DNA from 2 places in the Sporosarcina thermotolerans genome. Region 1 is predicted to be linked to the other one. Evidence: a T-box and tRNA genes for the amino acid it is inferred to sense, from the RefSeq annotation. Region 1 holds a T-box; the other holds one or more tRNA genes.

What was found. The T-box of region 1 lies ahead of trpS (tryptophan--tRNA ligase). A T-box ahead of a tRNA ligase gene usually reads a tRNA of that ligase, here a tRNA-Trp.
Region 2: it encodes a tRNA-Trp, which carries the amino acid that the T-box ahead of trpS (tryptophan--tRNA ligase) is inferred to sense. The anticodon was not compared.

Annotation. Positions count from the first base shown of each region.
Region 1 covers NZ_JBHSRM010000012.1:140,840-153,280, reverse strand. The annotation lists gene ACFPZG_RS07780 (DegV family protein) at 1-382, opposite strand, end outside; gene ACFPZG_RS07775 (Cof-type HAD-IIB family hydrolase) at 404-1,222, opposite strand; gene ACFPZG_RS07770 (prolyl oligopeptidase family serine peptidase) at 1,394-2,155, shown strand; gene ACFPZG_RS07765 (metal-sulfur cluster assembly factor) at 2,208-2,516, shown strand; gene ACFPZG_RS07760 (ATP-dependent Clp protease ATP-binding subunit) at 2,703-4,850, shown strand; gene ACFPZG_RS07755 (YjzD family protein) at 4,913-5,098, opposite strand; gene ACFPZG_RS07750 (beta-ketoacyl-ACP synthase III) at 5,284-6,216, shown strand; gene fabF (beta-ketoacyl-ACP synthase II) at 6,435-7,670, shown strand; gene trpS (tryptophan--tRNA ligase) at 7,931-8,917, opposite strand; T-box leader at 9,128-9,358, opposite strand; gene ACFPZG_RS07735 (putative glycoside hydrolase) at 9,536-10,741, shown strand; gene rsgA (ribosome small subunit-dependent GTPase A) at 11,421-12,441, shown strand, end outside.
Region 2 covers NZ_JBHSRM010000016.1:505-6,288, reverse strand. The annotation lists rRNA gene rrf (5S ribosomal RNA) at 133-248, shown strand; tRNA gene ACFPZG_RS13840 (tRNA-Asn) at 301-375, shown strand; tRNA gene ACFPZG_RS13835 (tRNA-Ser) at 379-469, shown strand; tRNA gene ACFPZG_RS13830 (tRNA-Glu) at 488-562, shown strand; tRNA gene ACFPZG_RS13825 (tRNA-Val) at 728-803, shown strand; tRNA gene ACFPZG_RS13820 (tRNA-Met) at 975-1,049, shown strand; tRNA gene ACFPZG_RS13815 (tRNA-Met) at 1,387-1,461, shown strand; tRNA gene ACFPZG_RS13810 (tRNA-Asp) at 1,464-1,539, shown strand; tRNA gene ACFPZG_RS13805 (tRNA-Phe) at 1,547-1,622, shown strand; tRNA gene ACFPZG_RS13800 (tRNA-Thr) at 1,641-1,716, shown strand; tRNA gene ACFPZG_RS13795 (tRNA-Tyr) at 1,727-1,811, shown strand; tRNA gene ACFPZG_RS13790 (tRNA-Trp) at 1,819-1,892, shown strand; tRNA gene ACFPZG_RS13785 (tRNA-His) at 1,917-1,992, shown strand; tRNA gene ACFPZG_RS13780 (tRNA-His) at 2,033-2,108, shown strand; tRNA gene ACFPZG_RS13775 (tRNA-Gln) at 2,117-2,188, shown strand; tRNA gene ACFPZG_RS13770 (tRNA-Gly) at 2,193-2,267, shown strand; tRNA gene ACFPZG_RS13765 (tRNA-Cys) at 2,280-2,353, shown strand; tRNA gene ACFPZG_RS13760 (tRNA-Leu) at 2,389-2,469, shown strand; tRNA gene ACFPZG_RS13755 (tRNA-Leu) at 2,530-2,610, shown strand; gene ACFPZG_RS13750 (B3/B4 domain-containing protein) at 2,720-3,412, opposite strand; gene queG (tRNA epoxyqueuosine(34) reductase QueG) at 3,468-4,595, shown strand; gene trmL (tRNA (uridine(34)/cytosine(34)/5-carboxymethylaminomethyluridine(34)-2'-O)-methyltransferase TrmL) at 4,614-5,087, shown strand; gene ACFPZG_RS13735 (aldo/keto reductase) at 5,403-5,784, shown strand, end outside.

The sequences.
Region 1 (12,441 bases):
CTAATAAGCCGTGTCCAAGTGAAGCGCAACGAGAGTCAATAATGACTAAATTAAAGTTCGGATTTCCTTCCTTTACTTGGTCTCTCATCATGACGGCAGTGTTGTACGTACCCGAAAGTTCCGAGGAAAAAGCGATATATAAGCCTTCTTCGTCAGATTCCGCAAGCTCCTTCCAAAAGGAAAGTAGTGACTCTGGAGATGCTTGTGATGTTTTCGGATGCTTACCATTACGGATTGCATCGAAAACCTCTTTCGAGTCGATTTCAATGACATCATCATATTCCTTGTCATCGATCAAAACACTTAATGGGATCAATGTTACATCATTTTCATCAAAAAATGATTTTGGTAAATCTGAACCGCTATCCGCAAAAATTCTCATTAGGGACCCCTCACATTCTTTTTATATTTTATTCTGTAAAAACAGTCGTTCTTTCAATACTTCTGCGATACCGTCTTCGTTATTTGAAAGCGTCACTTCATCCGCAATAGATTTTAGTCGGTCAATACCATTGCCCATTGCAACCCCGACTCCAGCGTAATCAATCATTTCCAAATCATTGTCTTCATCTCCGAAAGCGATAATTCGCTCGCGAGGAATACCGAGCCACTTGGAAACATGTGAGATACCGACTGCTTTATTCAACCCATGACGGACGATTTCAATGACATCCCACGGTGCTCCCCAGTTCCTATGGTCTATCACTTCGGCATGCACTTCGGCGAGATGTCTTCGTATCGGGTCGACAGAATCAGATTCAGCCTGGATAAGCAAACTTGTAGGATCGACCTCTAACATTGTTCTGATATCGCCTTCCTTGATGACTGGATTTCCAAAATTGAATATATCCAAAAGTTTTGTGTCATGATACTGCAAGTACACATCATCCATCACTTCGGCCACAATATTATGAAGTCGGAAATCCTGCATCGCATCGACTACATCTTTTACGACAGGAAGTGAAATCGTTTCATGGATTGTTTTCCAAGAGCGGTCGGTTGGATGGTGAACGAATGCACCGTTGAAATTGACTATTGGCGTCTTTAATCCAAGTTCGCGGTAGTACATTGCACTTGCGCGATATGGACGACCCGTTGCAATCATTATTTGGTGGCCTTGTTCCTCTGCTTGTTTCAATGTATTTGCTGTTTTTTTCGATATGATTTTTTCATCTGTTAGCAATGTCCCGTCAAGGTCAAGGACGATTAAATGCGGTTCCATCGTTCCGCCCCCCTTTTTTAAAAGAATTCGTTATCTATCTTGTCTTATACCCTATTTTCAGTTTATCGTTCATAGAGGTGGTGAGTCAAAAAATTCCATCACGTAACCGTACCTTTTGTTTTTCTACGAAAACTTTGATACGATTTAAGGAAAAGTACAGAAGGTGTTTGAATGCTTGTCAAAGAAGAGAACTGGAGCAATATACCATTACTGCATATTGTGGACGAAACATTGGAAGATAGCAACATTCCAGCAGTCATTTTCCTACATGGGTTCACGAGTGCCAAGGAGCACAACCTTCATTATGCATACAATATCGCGAAGAAGGGGTTACGTGTCATATTACCGGAAGCCCATCTTCATGGCGTTCGTGATGAAGGTCTGGATGAAGTTCAGCTAAGCTTGCGGTTCTGGGAAATCGTTCTCACATCAATTGAAGAAATGGGTATTCTCCATAGGGAATTGATTGAAAAAGGTGTTCATAAAATTGGAATGGGTGGGACCTCGATGGGTGGCATTACGACACTCGGATGCATGACTGCCTATCCTTGGATTGACGCGGCTACAGTCATGATGGGGGCGCCTGGATACGTAGAACTAGCAAAAGCTCAAATTGCCCAATTTGAAAATAGAGGTTTTAAATTACCGATATCTGATGAGGAAAGAAAATCCCTGCTTGAAACATTGGCTATATTTGATATGACGAAACATAGGCAGAAACTTAATAAGCGACCGGTATTCTTTTGGCATGGTGAACAAGATACAACGGTTCCATTCGAACCCACATTTAACTTCTTCAATGCAGCAAAAAAAGATTATAAAGAGACGCCTGAGCGTTTTGAATTCATCTCCGACCCAACAGCAGGACATGCCGTTTCAAGAACGGGCATGTTGCGCGCTACGGATTGGTTCGCGAGTTATTTGAATGAATAGGTCCATCTTTGATATGATGAAAGAAGAACAAATACGGAAAGGGGAATTTACAATGAATGATGATATGAAGGGCAGCCTAATGGGCGCTCTCGAAAACGTAATCGATCCAGAGTTAGGTATTGATATTGTCAATTTAGGACTCGTCTACGATGCTGAAATGGTGGATGAAGGTACTGCAAAGGTCACAATGACATTGACATCAATGGGTTGTCCAATGGGACCTCAGATAGTTTCGAATATCAAGCAGGAACTTATGGAACTGCCAGAAGTGAAGGACGTTGACGTTAACATCGTCTGGAATCCACCATGGTCCCGTGATAATATGTCCCGCTACGCAAAAATGGCGTTAGGCGTACGATAATAGAAGAAAATCAAGGCTGTTTGACTATTTGTCATGCAGTCTTTTTTTTATGGGAATAGCGCTTGTTTCATGTGTTTTGAGAAAGGTACGGATAGAAATGAGGAAGTGCAATACACTTTACTTATATGAAAAATCAGCTTATAATTTAATTAATCAAAGATAGTCAAAGTCAAACTAATGAGGTGAATGTATATGAGAATGGGCGGCATGCAAGAAGATCAACGTACACCACTTGAGCAATTTGGTCGAAATCTTGTTGAAGATGTGAAGAACGGAAAGATGGATCCCGTTATTGGACGTGACGAAGAAATCCGAAATGTCATCCGAATTTTATCTAGGAAAACAAAAAACAATCCTGTCCTTATTGGGGAGCCCGGAGTAGGGAAGACGGCAATTGTCGAAGGCCTTGCTCAACGAATCGTCAAAGGCGATGTGCCTGAGGGATTGAAAGATCGGCAAATTTTTGAATTGGATATGAGCTCCCTCATCGCAGGTGCCAAATACCGTGGCGAGTTCGAAGAGCGTTTAAAGGGTGTCTTGAAGCAGGTGAAGGATAGTGATGGGGAAATTATTCTTTTCATCGACGAAATCCATACGATTGTAGGCGCCGGGAAAACTGAAGGTGCGATGGATGCGGGGAATATGTTGAAACCGATGCTTGCACGCGGTGAGTTGTATTGCATCGGAGCGACGACACTTGACGAGTACCGAATGTATATAGAAAAGGATCCCGCACTCGAACGCCGTTTCCAACAGGTGCTCGTGCGTGAACCGTCGGTGGAAGATACAATTTCGATTTTACGCGGTTTGAAAGAAAGATTTGAGCTACACCATGGTGTTCGTATCCATGACCGTGCAATAGTCGCTGCAGCTACATTGTCGGATCGTTATTTAACAGAACGTTTCATGCCGGACAAGGCAATCGACCTCATTGATGAGGCGAGCGCCATGATTCGGACGGAAATTGACTCGATGCCTCAGGAGCTCGATTCGGTCACACGTCGGATTATGCAGCTTGAAATTGAGGAACAGGCATTGCGGAAAGAGAAGGATGCAATCAGCCAAACCCGCTTGGAAGCATTACGTACGGAGTTACAGGAATTAAAGGATTCGTCATCCGATATGCGTCAGCAATGGAATAAAGAAAAGGAAACACTGCGCGAAATCCAATCGAAACGCGAGGAGCTGGACAGATATCGCCGAGAGTTGGAAGATGCGCAGAACCGCTTCGATTTGAATAAAGCTGCAGAGTTGCAGTACGGCAAGATTCCTGAATTGGAAAAAGAACTGCAGGCAATGGAAGGACCGTTAGCCAACAGTTCTGAAAATCGTTTGCTTCGCGAAGAAGTGACGGAAGATGAAATCGCGATGATCGTTGCCCGCTGGACAGGAATTCCGGTTACGAAACTTGTTGAAGGTGAAAGGGAGAAATTGCTACGTCTTGGTGAAACGTTGGAAAAACGGGTTATCGGACAAGATAATGCTGTTCAGCTTGTCACAGAAGCTGTTTGGCGTGCGAGGGCAGGCATTAAGGATCCGGATAAACCAATAGGATCATTTCTATTTCTTGGACCGACTGGAGTCGGAAAGACAGAACTGGCGAAGACTCTCGCTGCGTGCATTTTCGATTCAGAAGATCATTTTATCCGAATCGACATGTCTGAGTATATGGAGAAACACAGTGTATCCCGACTCGTCGGTGCACCTCCTGGTTATATAGGCTATGAAGAGGGAGGCCAGTTGACGGAAGCGGTGCGCCGGAACCCGTATTCAGTCGTACTGCTTGATGAAATCGAGAAGGCGCATCCTGATGTATCGAATATTTTGCTTCAAGTCCTGGATGATGGCCGTATTACCGATAGCCAGGGAAGACTCGTTAATTTTACGAATACAGTTGTAATCATGACATCTAATATTGGTTCAGCCTTCTTGTTGGGGGGAAAATTCGATTCGGAAGATCATGCGGCGGAAGACTTAGTTATGGCTGAATTGCGCCGCCACTTTAAACCTGAGCTGTTGAATCGGATGGACGATATTATCATCTTCCATTCTTTATCAGGGGACTCATTCCGTTTGATAGCGAAAAAAATGTTAGAGAATCTCGTCAAACGGTTGGATGAGCAGGAAGTTGGCTTGGAATATAACGATGATGTCCTTGATTGGATTGTAAAGGAAGGGACAGACGCGGACTTCGGGGCAAGACCGTTGAAACGGTTTATCCAACGCCATGTTGAAACAGTAGTCGCCAAGGAGATCATTAAAGGTGAGCTGAAAGATGGGGAGAGATTAGTGTTATCAATGGATGATGGGAAACTATTGGTTGAGAAGAAGTGAATTTATAGAATTAAAAAAGCCGCGTCACCGATTTGAATCGATGGCGTGGCTTTTTTGTTGAATCAATGATCCGCTACTTCCCCTTCAGGAATAGCTGTTGTCATAAGAAGAATAATAACTGATAGGACCACTGATGCGATAATACCGGTCATGAAGTCAAACGATGCGATTCCAGCGATTGAACCAGCAACATAGTTCAACATCGACACTAAAAGAAAGGACCAGAAAAAAGTCATAATATATTTCATCGAAATCACCTCAATAAACTATTTCACCATTCATCATACCATAGCAGGCACAATCATCAAACAAAATAATTTTTAGATTTCACATTCTTTGGCGAAATCGTGTCCAGATATTGAAAAGTGAGCTCAGTTATCTTATAATTAATACCAGGTACTAATAATAGATGATAAGGAACGGGGTATGTGCTATGAATGCAGGGTTGATTGGTATAGGAAAGTTTGTCCCATCAAAAGTAGTGACAAATAAGGATCTTGAAGCTCGTATAGATACTTCTGATGAATGGATCCGCACACGCACCGGCATTGAAGAAAGACGCATTGCGGACGAAAATACAGATACATCCGACATGGCATATGAAGCTGCATTGGATGCTATAAAAAATGCAGGTATCAATGCGGAAGAGATTGGTATGATCATTGTTGCTACAGTAACTCCTGATCGTCCTTTCCCTTCTGTCGCTACGATGCTTCAAGAGCGGTTAGGTGCAAAAAATGCAGCAGCCATGGATGTTTCCGCTGCATGTGCAGGTTTCATGTACGGAGTTGTTATGGCGAAGCATTTTGTTGAAGCTGATACGTATAAGCATGTCTTAGTCGTCGGTGTTGAGAAATTATCGAAGGTAACAGATTGGGAAGATCGTAACACTGCAGTACTTTTCGGAGACGGTGCAGGAGCTGCAATCGTCAGTAAAGTGAGCGAAGGTCGAGGAATTCTTTCGTTCGAATTAGGAGCAGACGGTACAGGTGGCAAGCATTTATACCAAGACAGATACATTCGGATGAATGGACGTGAAGTATTCAAGTTTGCGGTAAGGCAAATGGGCGAATCTGCTGTCAATGTTACGGAAAAAGCAGGTTTGACTACTGAAGACGTGGATTATTTGGTACCTCACCAAGCAAATATCCGAATCATGGAATCTTCACGTGAACGTCTTGGATTGCCAGTAGAAAAGATGTCCAAATCCGTCCATAAATACGGAAACACCTCAGCTGCCTCTATTCCGATTTCATTAGTTGATGATTTACAGGAAGGCAGAGTCAAAGATGACGACATCGTTGTATTGGTAGGTTTCGGCGGAGGCCTCACATGGGGCGCTTTATGTATTAAATGGGGAAAATAATCACGGATTACTATATACTTGATAAAGAATATTGTTATTGATTGCAAACTATAGGATTGTAGCGAAAGGCGGCGACTCCTGCGGGAAAAGCGTCAGCAGAAGACCCCGCAACGAAGCGTAGCGAAGTGAGGAGGCTGAAGCGACGCCCGCGGAAAGCGTCCGCCTGTAGCGTAAATCCGATTTAAATTACTTGTAATGATGAAAGGGAGTTTTCAGGAATGGAAAAACGTCGTGTCGTTGTTACTGGAATAGGTGCTGTTTCTCCAGTAGGAAATTCCGCGGAAGAATCGTGGGAAGCGGTATTGAATGGAAAGTCGGGAATCGGCCTGCTAACAAGATTAGACAGTGATCAATTCCCTGTTAAGGTTGCAGCGGAAGTAAAAGATTTTGATATTGAAGAATATATCCCTAGAAAAGACGCCCGGAAAATGGACAGATTTACACATTATGCAATGGCAGCGTCCATCATGGCAATGAAAGATGCAAACCTCGAATTAGACGAAGAGACCGCTCTACGTACAGGAGTCTGGATTGGATCTGGAATCGGTGGCATGGAAACCCATGAACAGCAATTCAAAACATTCCTTGAAAAAGGATATCGCCGAGTAAGTCCATTCTTCGTACCGATGATGATCCCGGACATGGCTTCTGGTCAAGTATCCATCCACTTCGGAGCGAAGGGCATTAACTCATGTACAGTTACAGCATGTGCATCAGGTACGAACTCTATTGGAGACGCATTTGAAGTCATTAAACGCGGCGACGCAGATGTAATGATCACAGGAGGCGCAGAAGCACCAATTACAACTATGGCTGTTGCTGGCTTCTGTTCAAACACTGCATTGTCATTGAACCCGGACCCTGCATCCGCATCTCGTCCGTTCGATAAAGAACGGGATGGCTTCGTCATTGGCGAAGGAGCAGGAATCCTAATCTTGGAAGAATATGAACATGCGGTGAAACGCGGAGCGAAAATCTACGCGGAAATCGTTGGGTACGGCTCAACTGGAGACGCGCACCATATTACAGCTCCTGCACCGGAAGGCGAAGGCGGCGCGCGTGCGATGGTACAGGCACTCGACGAAGCAGAAATCAGCCCGGATAAAATCGACTATATTAATGCACACGGTACAAGCACGCCATATAACGATCTATTCGAAACGATGGCAGCGAAAACTGTATTCGGTGAGCATGCTTATAAGCTTGCGATAAGCTCAACTAAATCGATGACAGGTCACTTGTTAGGCGCGGCTGGTGGATTGGAAGCAATCTTCACAGTGAAAGCATTACAAGAAGGGATCCTGCCTCCAACAATGAATTATGTGAGCACAGACCCTGAATGTGATCTTGACTATGTTCCGAATACTGCCCGTAAAGCGGACATCAATTATGCGATGAGCAACTCATTAGGCTTCGGCGGACATAACGCTTCACTTGTGTTTAAGAAAATATAAATAAGAAAAGCTCCCTATTTAGAGGTCATCTTCTAAATGGGGAGCTTATTTTCATATGATAAGAAAAAGCAAAAGGGCGATGTTCATGACACGTATATTCCTCTTCCTTCTCAGCTACGGACTTATAGTAGTTTCCGTATCACATATGATTTTTTATTTTAATTATATTTCACTTGGCTATAGTTGGACGCAGATATTTTTATTCATTATCCGGACCTTTGATTTCACCCTATTTGTAATAGCGTCCGTTTTACTTCTGCTTACCGTCTTCTTCCAATTCCCATCGCGGACTCCATCTTCTTAAGTGTGGCGGTTGCGATTTTATTCGCTTTTTCAGCACCTCTGTCTAAATGTACATCCAGCTCGGAGGAATTTAAAAGATCCGCATAGCGTTCTTGAATAGGTGTCAGATGTCCGATAATTGCTTCCGCAACTCCTGCCTTAAAAGCGCCGTATCCGAGACCTTCATATTTTACTTCAAGATCAGGAATTAAAATGCCGCTTAATGCGGATTCGATTGTTAGTAGATTCGAGACACCAGGTTTATTTGTTTCGTCGAATTTAACAATTCCGTCAGAATCCGTTACCGCACTTTTAACTTTCTTCTCAATTTCTTTCGGTGTATCCAAAATCGCAACTGTTCCCTTTTTATTTGGGTCGGATTTGCTCATTTTCTTCAAAGGGTCTTGAAGTGATTTAATGCGAGCACCGACTTTAGGTATGCGGATTTCTGGTATCGTTAGGACATTACCGTACCTTTTGTTGAAACGTTCTGCCAGGTCGCGTGTTAATTCAACGTGTTGCTTTTGGTCTTCACCGACAGGGACGACATGCGTATTATAGATAAGGATATCCGCCGCCATTAATGGGGGATATGTTAGTAATGCTGCGGATACACCTTCTTTTCCTTCAGACTTATCTTTGAATTGAGTCATTCGTTCGAGTTCACCAATATACGAAATACATTGCATCATCCATCCAGCTTGGGCATGTGCGGGTACTTCTGATTGGATGAATAGTGTGGATTTTTCCGGGTCAATTCCACTGGCTATGTAGATGGCTGCAAGCGAGCGGATTGTTTTTGATAGTTCGTCTGGATCTTGTTGTACAGTGATGGCATGTTGGTCTACGATACAGAACCTGCAGTCGAAGTCGTTTTGAAGTTCTGTAAATTGTTTAATAGCCCCGATATAGTTCCCTAATGTTACTGTACCTGTCGGCTGCACACCTGAAAAAATAGTTTTCATTCTTACTCCTCCTTAAAATAGACTTCCGCTACAGACGGACGCTTTCCGGGGGGCGGGCGGTGAGCCTCCTCGGTCGCTACGCGACACTGCGGGGTCTCACCTGTCCCGCTAATCCCCCAGGAGTCGCCGCCTTTCGCTCCAGTCAAATAAATACCAATACCTAATGAAAATAAATAATAATATAAAACAAAAAAACACCAGTCATCCCTAAAAAGGGACGACTGATGTTGATCAACCGTGGTACCACCCGAATTAGCCCGTAAAAGGCCACTCAAATCCCATAACGCGGGAGACGTGATTGACTACTGGGAGACAAAGCAAACCCTCATTCGCCAATCAAGCTCAGGAATCCAATTCTTCTTGTACGTCTTGCCTGTTTACACCAGCCACAGGCTCTCTGATAAGTCGATACAAGAGTACTCTTTCCGTCTTTGCTTTTTAAAAGTATTAGTGTCAAAAGTATAGTACGACTTTGTACAGAATGCAATAGGGAAAACTTGAATAGACAAAAAAACAGAGGAACTGAGGTTTTTCGACAATTAATTACGGGAATAGGAGACTTGCTCTATTCAATAGATTTTTGCTTTGGTAGAATAAATGAAAGAGAGGATGTGCCCTATGAAGAAAATGAAGTTTTTGAGTTCGCTAATGCTTGCGGCTGCAGTTGCGATTCCAACGATTGTCTATGCCGATGAAACTATAAAAGATATTGACTTTGCGGAACGTACATATGGATTTGAAGAAATGGATGAAGCGATTGTAGCGAGCTCAAAATTATACCGTTTTGATTCCGGGTTAGTCTTTGAATACCCGGATGCGGTTAGAGGAATTTACGTCACTGGACATTCTGCCGGGGGAGCCCGATTCGAAAGATTGTTGAATCTGATTGGTTCAACGGATTTGAATGCAATGGTTATTGACATCAAAGACGATTTCGGGAATTTGACATATAAGCCTCAGGAAGTTTCCCCGTTGTTTGATCTCGGAATTGGAAAACCGTATATTAAGGACCCTCAAAATATGCTCAAGACGCTTGAAGCGGAGGGGGTCTACCCAATTGCAAGAATTGTTGTGTTCAAAGATAGTGTCCTCGCAGAACAACGACCGGATCTATCCTTCATGGATGGGGATCAGGTATGGAAGAACGGAAGGAAAGAATCATTTGTCAATCCGTTTATGAAAGAAGTCTGGGATCATAACGTTGAAATTGCGATAGAAGCTGCGAAGATGGGGTTCCAAGAGATCCAGTTTGACTATGTTCGTTTCCCGGAAGGCTTTGAAAATAGAGCTGATATACTTGGATATACGATGGAAGACTACGAGGATTCGGAGCTTGACACTGTGCAACGAAGGGTTGAGGCAGTTACGGATTTTGTTGCCTATGCACGTGAAAAGTTAAAGCCGTACGACGTTGATGTATCGGTAGATATTTTCGGCTACTCTGCAACATTGCCGGAAGCACCAGGTATCGGACAAAACTTTTCTAAGATTTCCGAGAATGTGGATGTCATTTCGTCTATGATTTACCCAAGCCACTGGACCTCCTATTTCGGAATTTCGAAACCCGACCTTGAACCATATCGCCTTGTGACTGAATATGCGAAGGTTGAAAATGCTAAATTAGGGGAACTTGAGAATCCACCTATTTCTCGTCCTTGGCTTCAAGATTTCAGTGCACCTTGGTTAGGTGCAGGGAATTATCTTCGTTATGGTAAAAATGAGGTCGAGGCACAGATTAAAGCCTTGAATGAGAACGGTATTAACGAATTCCTACTATGGAATGCCGGTAATTCATATACAGAAGGCGTAGATTATACGCCGTAAACAAAAACGTAGGGGGTAAGTTTTTATTAAAAGTCAAGAGATAACATGTTCCTCTTGATACATCAGCATCCTTCATAGAATGTGCAACATTATATGAGCTATATTAATTGAACAACAGGAGATTGTCATTGACGATCTCTTTTATGTCGTATCGGGCCATAACATGTAGTAGAAACATCTAGTATGTAGCACTTTTTTGATGCCTACTAAATGGGTAAATGTGGTACTATGATATAGATAGCTCTTCAAGAAACGGGCCATATTGCGGAATTGTATTTGAACTAAAGGACAATCTAGTAAGATGATTAAAAAGTTGTTGAATTCTGATTGTTAATGTGGTATTATTTTCTTAATGTATGGAAAGGGAGTGAGATTATGCAATTCATAAACTTAATGAAGTTAACCTTGGGAATTGAATTTTTGCGTCTCACTCATTCGGATTTATATTGAAAAATGGTTTACCATCACATCATGATGTGCGACTTGTTAGAAGCATTTCTATTTTGAATTAACACTTAAGCCACAGGGTTATTTTATATAACCCTGTGGCTTTTTGTTATTTTATACAGCTATGCTAACAAATATTTGATTCCCTTGGTTACTTCAAAAATGGAGGTGACCAAATGGATTAATTATGGTGGAATAATTTTTATCAAAACACTTTATTCATTATCAATTGTTGGACTTTAAAGAAGGCAAGATCAAAAAATTAAGTTATAGAGAGGGAAGTTCTATGTTTGAACAAAAAAACTTTGGAATTAAGAAGTATGTAAATGAAAACCCTATAAATTCACATAGCGACATTGCTCGTGTCATTCAAAAAAATAATCATTTATATACAATTGCTACAATCGATAAAATAATACCTCGAGTCAAAGTTGCACATAAACTTACAGATAAGGATTTTTATGTCGGTGACTTTGTTATGTTTAATTGGCAAGATGATGATTATTATTTGGAAGAGCTACTACAACGAAAAAATGTTATTTCTAAAGCTTCCAGTCATGCTGCTAAGAGCTACCATGTAAAATCATATGAACAGATTCTTGCGACAAACGTTGATCAACTCTATATTTTAATAGCTGCTGACCAACGATTTACTTTATCAAAATTAGAACGTTATCTGATGACATTTAATCAAGAGAAACTAGAATTGAATATTTTAATATCAAAAGCAGATTACATTGAAGAGACAAAAGAAATCATTGAGACGATTCATTCAAATTACCCAAAAGTAAAAATAACATCAGTCAGTATGCATCAAGGAGAATCGATACAACTGGTTAAAGATACTTTATATAGCGGGAAAACAGCGATGTTTATCGGGGCATCAGGAGTAGGAAAATCTACATTAATAAACTATCTTACAAATAATCGCAGTGAAGATACAAATTCAGTCAGAACTGATGGGAAAGGTAAGCATACAACAACGGTAACTAAGATGTTGTATTTAGAAGAAACTGATTCACTTTTAATTGACAGTCCTGGGTTTAAAACGATTAGTACAACTAATGAGGTTGATGGGAACATTCTATTCGCAGAAATTCAAGATCTCGCTAAGTATTGCAAGTTTAACGATTGTACTCACAATCATGAATCAGGATGTGCTGTTATTCGTGCTGTTGAGGATGGAGAATTATCTACAGAACAACTATCAAGATACTCTCTTTATGAAAAAAAGTTAAGAGGTCAACTGAAAT
Region 2 (5,784 bases), on a different contig from region 1:
AAGTATGGTTGAACTTGTAGTAGCAACAATGTCTCTTTTATCCGGTTTTGAGCGAACAAAATAATTTATTTTGAAAAAACGCTTGAAGTTTTCACCAGATATGGTATAATAAATCTTGTCCTGTGAAAATAGTCCAGTGATGATGGCGAAGAGGTCACACCCGTTCCCATACCGAACACGGAAGTTAAGCTCTTCAGCGCTGATGGTAGTAGGGGGCTTCCCCCTGTGAGAGTAAGACGTCGCTGGGCTGTTATTTCTAAAACGACATAACAAACTGTAAAACAATAGTTATCGTATTATTCCGCAGTAGCTCAGTGGTAGAGCAATCGGCTGTTAACCGATCGGTCGTAGGTTCGAGTCCTACCTGCGGAGCCAATTGGAGAGCTGTCCGAGTGGCCGAAGGAGCACGATTGGAAATCGTGTATACGCTAACCGCGTATCAAGGGTTCAAATCCCTTGCTCTCCGCCAGTTTTAAATTCTAAATATGGCCCCTTGGTCAAGCGGTTAAGACACCGCCCTTTCACGGCGGTAACACGGGTTCGAATCCCGTAGGGGTCACCATTTTTACTAACAGCCTTTTCAATTAGTTTGCAGCTCTCGTTAAAATTGGGAGAAGCAAGCAGGACAAGGAAGCGATTGAGAGAGGGAAGGAGCGTACAACAGTACGTGACTGACTGAACGAATGAAGCTGACGCAGTAATGCGAAGCTTATCGCAATTTTAACCTGGAGGATTAGCTCAGCTGGGAGAGCACCTGCCTTACAAGCAGGGGGTCGGCGGTTCGAACCCGTCATCCTCCACCATAATTTATTAAACTGAAATTAGAACAAATTGATTCAATTATTATTATCGCGGGGTGGAGCAAATCTCATCACGCAGAATGAGATTTGTGTAATTTCCTAAAAGGAAATTACAACTAAGTCCCAAAGCAAAACAACATGCGTAGGATTTAAATTTCCTATATCTAACACTATCGCGGGGTGGAGCAGTGGCAGCTCGTCGGGCTCATAACCCGAAGGTCGCAGGTTCAAATCCTGCCTCCGCAACCAATTTACGTACTTTCCTAAAAGGATATTACAACTAAGTCTCAAAGCAAAACAACATGCGTAGGATTTAAATTTCCTACAACTAACATTATCGCGGGGTGGAGCAAGTCGCATCACGCAGAATGCGATTTGTATAATTTCCTGAAAGGAAATTATAGTTAAGTCCTAAAGCAAGACAGTAAGCGTAGGATATAAAAGTCTTACAACTAACATTATCGCGGGGTGGAGCAAGTCGCATCACGCAGAATGCGATTTGTATAATTTCCTGAAAGGAAATTATAGTTAAGTCCTAAAGCAAGACAGTAAGCGTAGGATATAAAAGTCTTACAACTAACATTATCGCGGGGTGGAGCAGTGGCAGCTCGTCGGGCTCATAACCCGAAGGTCGCAGGTTCAAATCCTGCCCCCGCAACCAAAGGTCCCGTGGTGTAGCGGTTAACATGCCTGCCTGTCACGCAGGAGATCGCCGGTTCGATCCCGGTCGGGACCGCCATTTATGTGGCTCAGTAGCTCAGTCGGTAGAGCAAAGGACTGAAAATCCTTGTGTCGGCGGTTCGATTCCGTCCTGAGCCACCATTTTAATTTAATTATGTTGCCGGTGTAGCTCAGTTGGTAGAGCAACTGACTTGTAATCAGTAGGTCGTGGGTTCGACTCCTATCGCCGGCACCATTTTTCCCTTGGTGGGGTAGCGAAGTGGCTAAACGCGGCGGACTGTAAATCCGCTCCCTCCGGGTTCGGCGGTTCGAATCCGTCCCCCACCACCATTTACATAGGGGCATAGTTTAACGGTAGAATAGAGGTCTCCAAAACCTTTGGTGTGGGTTCGATTCCTACTGCCCCTGCCATTTCTGTTTCAAATTAATATTATGGCGGTCGTGGCGAAGTGGTTAACGCATCGGATTGTGGTTCCGACACTCGGGGGTTCGATTCCCCTCGTCCGCCCCATTCTTTGCATTCTTCTTGGATGATCTAAGTAGTTATTATGGCGATTGTGGCGAAGTGGTTAACGCATCGGATTGTGGTTCCGACATTCGGGGGTTCGATTCCCCTCAGTCGCCCCATTTACTTTTGGGGTATAGCCAAGCGGTAAGGCAACGGACTTTGACTCCGTCATTCGTTGGTTCGAATCCAGCTACCCCAGTTTCGCGGAAGTAGTTCAGTGGTAGAATACGACCTTGCCAAGGTCGGGGTCGCGGGTTCGAATCCCGTCTTCCGCTCCAAAACTTACTTACGGCGGCATAGCCAAGCGGTAAGGCACGGGTCTGCAACACCCTTACCACCGGTTCGATTCCGGTTGCCGCCTCCATACTTTATGTATGCTGTAAGTTGAATACGTATTATGCCCGAGTGGTGGAATGGCAGACACGTCGCACTCAAAATGCGATGCCGCGAGGCGTGCCGGTTCAAGTCCGGCCTCGGGTATCCAAGTCAAAAAGATACAACCTATGTTGTATCTTTTTGCTTTTCAAAATCATTTGTTATGCCTAAGTGGTGGAATGGCAGACACGTCGCACTCAAAATGCGATGCCGCAAGGCGTGCCGGTTCAAGTCCGGCCTTGGGTATCCATGCCATGGATGTTTACTTAATTCCTCGTGAAATTTTAAAAATGCTCCTTCCGCTTTCGCGGAAAGGAGCATTTTTAATGGAAAGAAAGAACTACACCAATTCCTTTCAATCCAATACGATAGATGGTCGTTCGGCGGATAAAACAAATGAGGATGAATCTCCGCCACTGATGCTTGTAAACATACTTCCGCATGCTGAAACAAGTTTCAACGCCTCCTCTTCAGACATGGAAGGGTTCATAAAAAGAACATGCAATGCTGATGTCGTCTCTTCGGTAACTGCTGTTCGTACAGAGTCAACAGTTGGGCTGCCGAAGGGGCTGTAATCATCTCTAAGTAATAGAATGTTTGTTAGGGAGTTGAAACGGCCGTTTAAGCCGTCATATCCGTCCTTTTCGCCACCTACTGACAAATGGACATTTCCAACAATCTTATCTAAATCATAGATGCCTGAAGGAATTTCATATTGCAAAGAAAAGAATGTATTCAAATCTACAGCGCTATGGTAGGAATGCAAATAATTTTGTTTTTGTATCCTTCGAAAAAGTGCCTCTGCAGAAGGACGATATCGATTTGGGTCTGCGCCAAAAGCTTTCCATATCGCTCGCCAAGCTTTTATGTTCGGGAAATCAGTGAGAGGCTTTTTCTCTAATTCAAAGAAAAGCTGTTCTTGAAATAATTGTAATCTCCCTTTTAGCATTTGAGGGGATTCTGACACTGTAATTTTGGTATAATGGTTAATGCCCAATTTCAACTCGGGAACAATTTTAAAAAGTTCATTGTCTAATTTAATCTTCATAGTTATCACCCTCGATTACTTTTCATCAATCTTATCATATAGGAGGCGTAATGTTGTGAATGTCGTCCAATTGCAGAACTCGATAAAAGAATATGCAGCTTCTATCGGCATTGATAAAATTGGCTTTACGACCGCAGCGCCTTTTCTTGAATTGAAAAATCGCTTAAGGCGCCAACAGGAGTTAGGTTATCAATCTGGTTTTGAGGAAAGCGATATTGAAAAACGTACTGAACCCGCTTTATTGCTTGATCGTGCTGAAAGCATTCTGGCCATAGCCATTGCATACCCTTCAAAAATGCAAAACTCACCTAAAGGTAAAAAGGGAGAACGACGCGGGATTTTTTGCAGGGCCTCTTGGGGAATTGATTATCATCATGTTCTTCGTGAGAAGCTGCAGCTATTGGAACAATATATATCTGAGCGGGTGCCCGATGCCAAAATGCGCTCAATGGTGGATACAGGTGAACTTTCAGATCGTGCTGTTGCACAGCGTGCTGGTATCGGTTGGTCTGCCAAAAACTGTGCAGTTATTACCCCTGAATTTGGGTCGTATGTCTATTTAGGTGAAATGATCACGAATATACCGTTTGAACCGGATGTCCCTATGGAGGATCAATGTGGTGATTGCACGCTTTGTTTAGACGCGTGCCCAACCGGTGCCTTGATCCAAGGTGGACAGTTAAACGCTCAACGATGCATCGCGTTTTTAACACAGACAAAAAAGCCGATACCAGAGGAGTTCAGGGCAAAAATTGGTAACCGGATATACGGTTGTGATACGTGTCAGACCGTCTGTCCTAAAAATAAAGGAATGTATAATTTGCACCAATCTGCTTTCCAGCCTGAACCGGAATTGGCGAAACCTCTATTGGTTCCTATGTTAAATTTGTCCAATCGGGAATTTAAGGAGACTTATGGCCATGTGTCTGGCTCATGGAGAGGGAAGAACCCAATTCAGCGGAATGCAATCATTGCTCTTGCCCATTTTAAAGATGAGGCATCTGTTCCGGCATTGTCCGAACTGATAGTGAAGGATCCACGGCCGCTAATTCGAGGCACAGCTGCCTGGGCGCTTGGCGAAATTGGTTCAAGCGAAGGGTTGTCGGCTATTGAAAATGCGTTAATGACCGAGCAAGATCCGGACGTCCGGATGGAAATGGAAAAAGTATTGGAAACTATATAAGGGAAGGGAAGTGCTGAAATGGCGATACATGTCGCGTTATTCGAACCATTAATACCAGCGAATACTGGAAATATTGCACGTACATGTGCCGGGACAGGAACGAAGCTTCATTTGATCAAGCCCCTCGGATTTTCGACGGATGATAAAATGTTAAAACGTGCGGGCTTAGATTATTGGCAATACGTCGATATTACTTATCATGAAGGCATACAGGAATTCTTTGATGCATTTCCTGAGGCTACATTCTATTTCATCACAAAGTTCGGCGAAAAGACGTATTCAAACTTCGACTTTTCGGATCAAACGAAAGACATATTTTTCGTTTTTGGAAAAGAGACGACTGGATTACCGGATGAAGTGATTGAGAATAACAAGGAGACTTGCTTACGGATTCCGATGAATGAGAATATCCGCTCCCTGAATTTATCTAACACGGCTGCAATTCTTATATATGAAGCATTAAGGCAACAATCTTTTTTGGAACTAAGCTAATAAAAAACGGGACAGCCATTTATGGCATGTCCCGTTTTCAAATTCTTATTTTTTTACTTTACCAGGCTTGTCTTCATAGCCACCTGTTAGGATAGCAGATAGGAATGCAAAGCATACGCCCATGATAAGGATTAGTTTCATCAGATGTACCTCCTGTAAAATCATTAGTCCTTCATACAGTATACCCTAAAACAAATGTGATTGTAATGACTGACATTAAAAATTGTGTCAGTTTCATTAACAAAGAGCACCGTACTTCGGTAAAAGCTCATTTAGCGATACAATGGTAGTAAATATACTCGAGGGGGAAGGATAATGAAAAACTTCGATGACAAAATCACACTTGTGAATGGCGTTGAAATGCCTCAGCTTGGTTTAGGCGTATATAAGATGACTAATCCTGAGGAAACGTTTGAAGCGATTACTTATGCATTGCAAAACGGCTATAGAGCCATTGACACAGCTGCTATCTATAACAACGAAAGGGAAACTGGCGAAGCCGTCCGACAATCGGGTATTCCACGAGAGGAATTGTTCATCACTTCAAAAGTTTGGAATGATGATCAAGGCTATGACGAAACGTTAAGGGCTTTCGAGGCTTCACTTGAACGACTTGGGATGGATTATTTGGATTTGTATTTAACACATTGGCCGGTTGCTAATAAATATGTCGATACGTATCGAGCAATCGAGCGAC